Regions from separate parts of the Chryseobacterium sp. AG363 genome, predicted to be linked through region 1. Evidence: riboswitches for the same ligand, from Rfam matches in the RefSeq annotation. Region 1 holds a riboswitch; each other region holds the start of a gene.
What was found. Region 1 has a riboswitch for cobalamin ahead of DEU39_RS10710 (acyl-CoA thioesterase). Riboswitches for the same ligand answer to the same signal wherever they lie in the genome.

Region 1 (2,273 bases):
TCGTTGATGAACAAATCGTAAACTGCCCATGTCATATATTCATTGAATGAATTTATTCCCGGGTATCCTGATTTTTTATCCCAATTCGTAAGGTTGAAGCTTTCCGTTATCTCCTTTGAGTACTGATCTGAAATAGGATTTACATACCCATGATCGATTTCTGAAAATACGGTGTGATTATCAAGAATCCTTCTTGCGAGATTACCTTTTAAATTTCCAAGGATAAGATCTTCTCCGATATTTGGAAAGTCTACAGTTAAGGAGCTATTGATATCCCTGTGGCAATTCTGTCCGCCTACCAAAGGAGATATGGCAATAATGTATTTCTTATCTGTTTCATTGGCTGGTCTTTTTGCTATTTTATCCAAAAAAGTATAAGTATCATTGATGTAATAATACTCTTTGTAATTGGCAATTAAAGTATTGTAAAACGACTGATGATTTTTATAAAAGGTTCTGTAATTTGATTTCTTTACAAAATCATTGATGAGCTCCAGATTTTCATCTACTTCTTTAGGACCAAAGGAATTGAAAGGAAAATCTCTTTTAAGTAAGCCTTTTTCATCAAAAGAAAATGCATAGAAATCAGTTCGGAAGCCTAAGAATTTTTTCCAATCTTTTCTTGAATAATTTACTTTTTTTAGTAAAGGATGATCTTTTACAGGCTCAAAATACGTAATGATTTCATCATAATACGGTGGGATTTTCTGTACGTCATAAGGATCTGTTCTGCCATATTCAGTGAGGGCCAGAATAATATTTCCTAATTCGTAACTTTCTGAAAGTTCAATTTTAACGTCTTTTTGTGCTCTTAATGTAATGGATAGGATAAGGGTAATGATTACAATAATCTTTTTCATGAAATATCGGTTCTTCTATAGTTTTTAGTGACAGCAATGTAAAAATAATTTTTTTGCCATGCTAAAAGTAAATATAAAAACAAATGAACTCCAATTATTCTTTGGTTGAGATATACTATGTTGTGTTGAATGGAAAAGTTTCGGGCGGCCAGAGGCCGCCCGAAACTTTATTGTTTATAGTATTTGGATTGGTTTCTTGAATTCGTCAATCGCTACAAAAGTAAAATCACCAATAATTGCTTTTTCTCTTTCATAGGAATACATCTGCTCGGTGTAAATTTCAACGTTTACTTTCATACTGGTTTTTCCCACGTATGAAACTTTCCCGATCAGCTCAACGATGGTTCCGGCAGGAATAGGTTTTTTAAAATCGATCTTGTCACTGCTTACCGTTACCACTCTTTTTCTGGCAAAACGGGTTGCTGTGATAAAAGCTACCTCATCCATCAGCTGCATCGCTGTACCTCCAAAAAGGGTATCATAGTGATTGGTTGTGTTAGGGAAAACCGCTTTAAAGATTCTGGTTTCGGATGCTTCAATTCTTTCTTCTGTAGTCATATATCATTATTAATTAAAGCGATAGGAAATGATTGGAAACAACAGAATAATAACAGGAACTTATAGAATTCCTGAAACAATCCATCAGATCAATACAACTTCAAATCGCGAAAGTTACATGTTTAAGAAAAAGGCAGGTCTCCTGACTTGTAACATCATTTATCTCCTTCCCATGCCTCGCACAGTGGATCTTTGATAAAGACTTCAGTTACTTACAGTTGCGCGACAGTCCGTGATTTTCACACGGTTCCCTTTTAATCTGCAGTGATGCAGAACCAATTTCTGTGATGAATAAGCGTAAAAACTTTTCGAATGCAAAAATAATGAATTTATTCCGGATTATGGTAAATAATCTGGCTGATTACTCTTCCTTTCTTAATCGTCCAGAGAGTAGTGTATCTGTTTTCCCCTGAACCGTTTATCATATAAAGAAAAATATTATCGTTGTCAAGTGAGGTTACTCCAACGTTTTCAAAATCCATGGTAGGCTGGAACATATTTTTGATGGCTTCTCTTACAAAAACAGATCCTCTTCCGGGCTGCTGTACTCTGATGGATTTGATTTCGGTCATACCTTCCGGAAGGTCATTTCCAATTCCCCATGGTTTTACTTTATCAATGGTAAGAATTTTTCCTTCGGCATCTTTTTCCTTTTTACGGTATCCTGCATTGGAAGGATAAATATCAATCACCACTTTGCTTCTTTGTGCAGTAGGAACCTTAGGATCAGAATTGTCAGTAAAAATAAGAGATCTTCCGTTTTTAGATTTAGATGGAGTGTAGGCAGGAAGCTGGTCTACATAAGCAATACGCCCTTTATTTACCATTCCTTCTTTATCCAGAGTTTCATACCGT
Region 2 (2,273 bases), on a different contig from region 1:
AGTAAATATTCACTTCTTTCAGTTTCTCAGCCGTTTCAATCTGAATGAAATCACTTGCCGGATTTGGATAAATATTGAATTTTTTCTTGGTCACAGAAGAAATTCCTAAAGTCAGCTGTGCCTCGGTGGGGGTAAATGGTCTTCTTTGCCCGAAACTTAATCCAAACCAGTCATTGTTACTCAGTTGAATCTGAGAAAGATTGGCTTTTGTTTGCCAGCTTGATAGATCTTTTCCTTTATATAACTTCCAGCTGTCTGATCCGGAAGTATTTCCAGTAAATGAATTCAATGTTAAATTAGTAATCTGATTATTCGCTGATGCAAAATTGAAATAGGAAGCTTGAGACTGGATCAGTTGTAACGCCTGTTCAGCAGTTATGCTTCCGTTATATTTAATTCCAAAAACAAAAGAATTGGCATTTCCGTTGGCATTATCAGTTCCGAAATCAATAACGACAAGACTTTTATTAGTTCCGCTTCCTACCCAGTTTGTAACCTGCGAGGGAACAAACCAAGCAGAACTGTAGGCTGGAACTGGTGGGGAAGGCATTGTAGGAGGGGAAAAACTATAAGAAGCTCCATACCATCTTCCGTCCACTAAAAGATCATTGTTCACACCATTATTGAATGCCATAGTTGATGGAGTGTTTCCTGACCAGGTTGACCAATAGTCGTCAAGGCTGGGAGTATGATGATTGTAATTTAAACTGTACAGAAATCCGGATGGTATTTCAATTTCCATTTTAGGTTCTGCAGCGGCAATAGCAGTAATCATGTCTTCCATGGTTAAGCCATTTCCGTCAAAACGGTATCCCCAAGCATAAGAATTTGGGGTGCTGTCATCATTAAAGTCTGCAATGAAATATGCTTTTTTAGAACCGGTTCCTACCCAAAATTTAATGTCGTTTTCTGTGAATTGGGCCGACAATACCTGCATGCAAAGCAGTAAGAAAAAAAGATAGATTTTTCTCATGATATAATTAATTTAAAGTTTTATTCCCGAAACTTATCTTCAGAGCAGAACTAATTCTTTCTCTGAATCTGGTGTTTTAAGGCAGGTCTCCTGGCTCACATCTTACAACTTCCTTCCCGGATTTTCAGATCCAGTGGTTTTTGTGCAGTAAGTTTAAACAGTTTACAGTTGCGGGTACAGCTCAAGATTTGAATATTATTCTCACTTGATTCCCTATTAATGAACATTGTTCAGCCTTAAAACGCTGCAAATATATCATATAAATTGATAAGTCCGTTTTGTGAATTATTTTCCTTTAAAAAAAATGATTTTCAAATTGATTAATAATTTGGTTGGATTGTCGGTTTTTCATTTTTAAATAGATTCTTTTCTTATTTATCTTCAATGCATTCTGTCTGTTCAATTGTTAAAAAACAATTATCATTGTATTTAAGATCAGTTTACAATCAAGTCCTATTTTCGCAGCCATAAAATAGCATATGAAAAAATTACTATGTTCTGTGGGTATACTGGCTGTATTGGCTTCATGTAAAAGTGATGACGATATCGCAATGGTTAATCAGGATATTAATTATTCCAAACTCCCTCAGGAGTTTCCATTTTCAAAACTGACTACGATAAACGGAGTGGATGTTATCAACGGAGGTTTTGGATCCGGAGCTGCGGCTCATCCTACCAGAAAAGGCGAATTCTATGTCATTACCGATAGAGGACCTAACACCGACTTGCAGAATGGGAAAAAGTTTCTTACTCCTAATTTTACTCCAACCATTATGCATTTTAAAATCAATGCTGACGGAAATGTAAAGGTCATCAAATATATTAAACTTAAAAATCCATCCGGACAGCCTATTACCGGACTTCCAAATCCTGTTGGAATGGGGAGCACAGGGGAAGTAGCATATGATGCTTCCGGAAATGTCTTAGGTACTGATCAGTATGGTCTTGACAGCGAAAGTATTGTTGCTGCCGCTGACGGTACATTCTGGGTTTCTGATGAATATGGACCGCATATTGTACACTACAGTGCTGATGGAATGGAGATGGAAAGAATAAGCCCGATCGGAGTAAATACAGGACCAAGAAAATTACCTGCTGTTTTAGCGAAAAGAAGAGCCAACAGAGGAATGGAAGGACTTTGTATGAGCCCGGACGGAAGAACGCTGGTAGGAACCATGCAGTCGATGATGTATGTTCCCAGTAAGGCATTGGCTGCCAATAAAACTTTAACGAGAATTGTCACATTTGATACGGTTACAGGGCAGACTAAACAGTTTCTATATAAGCAGGAAGGAGGAGC
Region 3 (2,273 bases), 160 kb from region 1:
ACCTGAAACTCTCCTATGATATTAAAATTCCACTTTGAATTCAGGAAATAATTAAAGTCATTTTTAAAGATATAATTTTTCCCGGTTCCACTACTTGATTTAGGCTGATTTAACGAACCAAAAAATTGAAAATTCTCTTCCGTATAAGCTGCTTTAAGGGAATTACTGAACTTTGTTTTGTTCCAGTCCCAGGAAAGAAGGCTTCTTACACTTTGAGTTTTATATTTCGTTTTTGTTCCCGTTTCTTCATATACAGGAAAGCGTTGTGAAGAATCAAAAAACTGGCTCTGCCACGAAATTTTATGATCGTTTGTGATTTTATAGGATGCTCCTACATTGAACGTTGTATTGTAATAACTTCCGTTTCTGTTGATATAGTTCAGGTCACTTACCTTATAATCATTTTCACTTACAGAATAATTTCCAGAAGCCTTAAAACTGAACTTATCATTGCTGTAAGAACCTTTTATAAAGTTATTATAGGTATTAAAAGAAGCCACTTCAGAAAATAAAGAACCATGGAAGCCTTTATTAAAATCCAGGGTATTATTCAGGTGAATACTTCCCCCGATGGCACCACTCCCATATACTACACTTCCACCACCAGCTTTTATACCAATCTGATCATAGCCGAACAAAGCAATATTATTAATATCTCCCTGTCCCAGAAAATTAGAATTGATATTAATTCCATTCCACACAAAAGCAGTCTGCTGAGCGGTAGTTCCCCTGAAAGAAGGTGAAGAAACGGCACCACGGCCATTTTCTTTGATAAAAACCTGTGACTGAAATCTCAGAAGTTCAGAAAGATTACTGGAGTTTTTCTCAGCATCTTCTGCCGAAATTATTTTTACGGGATGAAAAAGTTTCACCCTAATCATCTGATTGTCGAAGACATAAACAGTATCGATGGCTTTCTCTTGTGCAAAAAGAAAACAGCCATAAGATGAAAAAAGCAGTACTAAAGATCTTTTTATATCCATACTTTTTTACTTTTCCTCCGAAAGCAATATGTTTTTTAATTATAATTCCGGCAGGTCTCCTGACTTTCGCATTCTGCACCTTCCCGTTATTAAACAGTGGTTTTTTGCAGAAACTTGAGTTGCGATTTACAGTTGCGGGGACAGTCCGGGAGTTACACCCGATTCCCTTTTCATTCCAAAATACTGGAAACCAAAATTTTTGCAAAGATAGTTTTTTATATGTATTCACCAAAAACCAGACTTTTCTATACACAACATGCTATCCTTTTGCTATATACACAAAAAAGAACGGCCGCTTTCAATATTGAAAACAGCCATTCATCCCACTACTTTACTATTTATATATGTTATTTTTTAATGAATTTATAAGTCTCTTGTTTTCCTCCCTTCATAGAGTATTGCAAAATATAATCTCCTTTTGACAGGGATGAAACATCAATCTGCCCTTCTACCGAATCAAATGATTTTACCTTTTGTCCCACCATATTATAAATTTCGGCTTTCTCTATTTTTCCTGTTCCTTTAAAATATAGAATATCAGTCACAGGATTAGGATAGACACCCATATTATTTTTCTCTTTCACTGCATCATTCACCGATAAAAATTGAGAAGTATCCAGATAAAAAGCGATCATCTGCCCTGAAGCATTCGTCCCTGATCCGGCAATTTTCTTTCCGTCCTGTGAAATGGCCAAAGGAAGCCCCATGGTTACTCCATTCGTTGCAATTCCCAAAGAGGCTGCATAATCATTCAGATTGATCCTTCCGGTAGCAGAAGTCCAGATAAAACCTTCCCCTGACATAGGAGGTGCTCCAAATGCTCTATAATATCCAATTACTTTTTTCCCATCAGCAGAAATCCCGGTGGCACCTCCTTTGAAGCTGAAAGAAGCATTAGGATGCGTTATATAAGTAAGTCCGCTCACAGCATTCCAGACATAGGGATTAGGATTTGCTGAGCCTATGATTGTATTTCCATCTGCAGAAATTCCTCCTGCTTCCCCTACATTATTTCCATTATTATCAGTAATAAAAGTTTCTACTCCATCCTGCCATTTAGCCCCACTTCTTGTTCCGGTTGGCTCATCCTGCCAACCTACAATTACTGTTCCTGCCGCATTGATTGCGTTTGCTCTGGAGCTGCGTCCTGCAACGATACTTCCCAGATCTACCATTCCGTTTGCTTCATCCCATTTCACAGCATGTGCATTTGCAGCAGTAAGAAAACCTAAACCTACAATCGTGCTTCCATTGGTAGTCATCCCCCAGGTTGAACTTACACTACCGTCC

Region 2: linked by a shared signal. The riboswitch ahead of DEU39_RS19885 (T9SS type A sorting domain-containing protein) and the one ahead of DEU39_RS10710 (acyl-CoA thioesterase) in region 1 are both predicted to bind cobalamin.
Region 3: linked by a shared signal. The riboswitch ahead of DEU39_RS11395 (TonB-dependent receptor plug domain-containing protein) and the one ahead of DEU39_RS10710 (acyl-CoA thioesterase) in region 1 are both predicted to bind cobalamin.

Annotation. Positions count from the first base shown of each region.
Region 1 covers NZ_RAQF01000002.1:2,357,820-2,360,092, reverse strand. Annotated here, with positions in the region: gene DEU39_RS10715 (DUF4932 domain-containing protein) at 1-860, opposite strand, end outside; gene DEU39_RS10710 (acyl-CoA thioesterase) at 1,035-1,418, opposite strand; cobalamin riboswitch at 1,533-1,713, opposite strand; gene DEU39_RS10705 (hypothetical protein) at 1,748-2,273, opposite strand, start outside.
Region 2 covers NZ_RAQF01000005.1:321,633-323,905, forward strand. Annotated here, with positions in the region: gene DEU39_RS19885 (T9SS type A sorting domain-containing protein) at 1-973, opposite strand, end outside; cobalamin riboswitch at 1,036-1,227, opposite strand; gene DEU39_RS19890 (esterase-like activity of phytase family protein) at 1,453-2,273, shown strand, end outside.
Region 3 covers NZ_RAQF01000002.1:2,516,750-2,519,022, forward strand. Annotated here, with positions in the region: gene DEU39_RS11395 (TonB-dependent receptor plug domain-containing protein) at 1-983, opposite strand, end outside; cobalamin riboswitch at 1,015-1,193, opposite strand; gene DEU39_RS11400 (T9SS type A sorting domain-containing protein) at 1,331-2,273, opposite strand, start outside.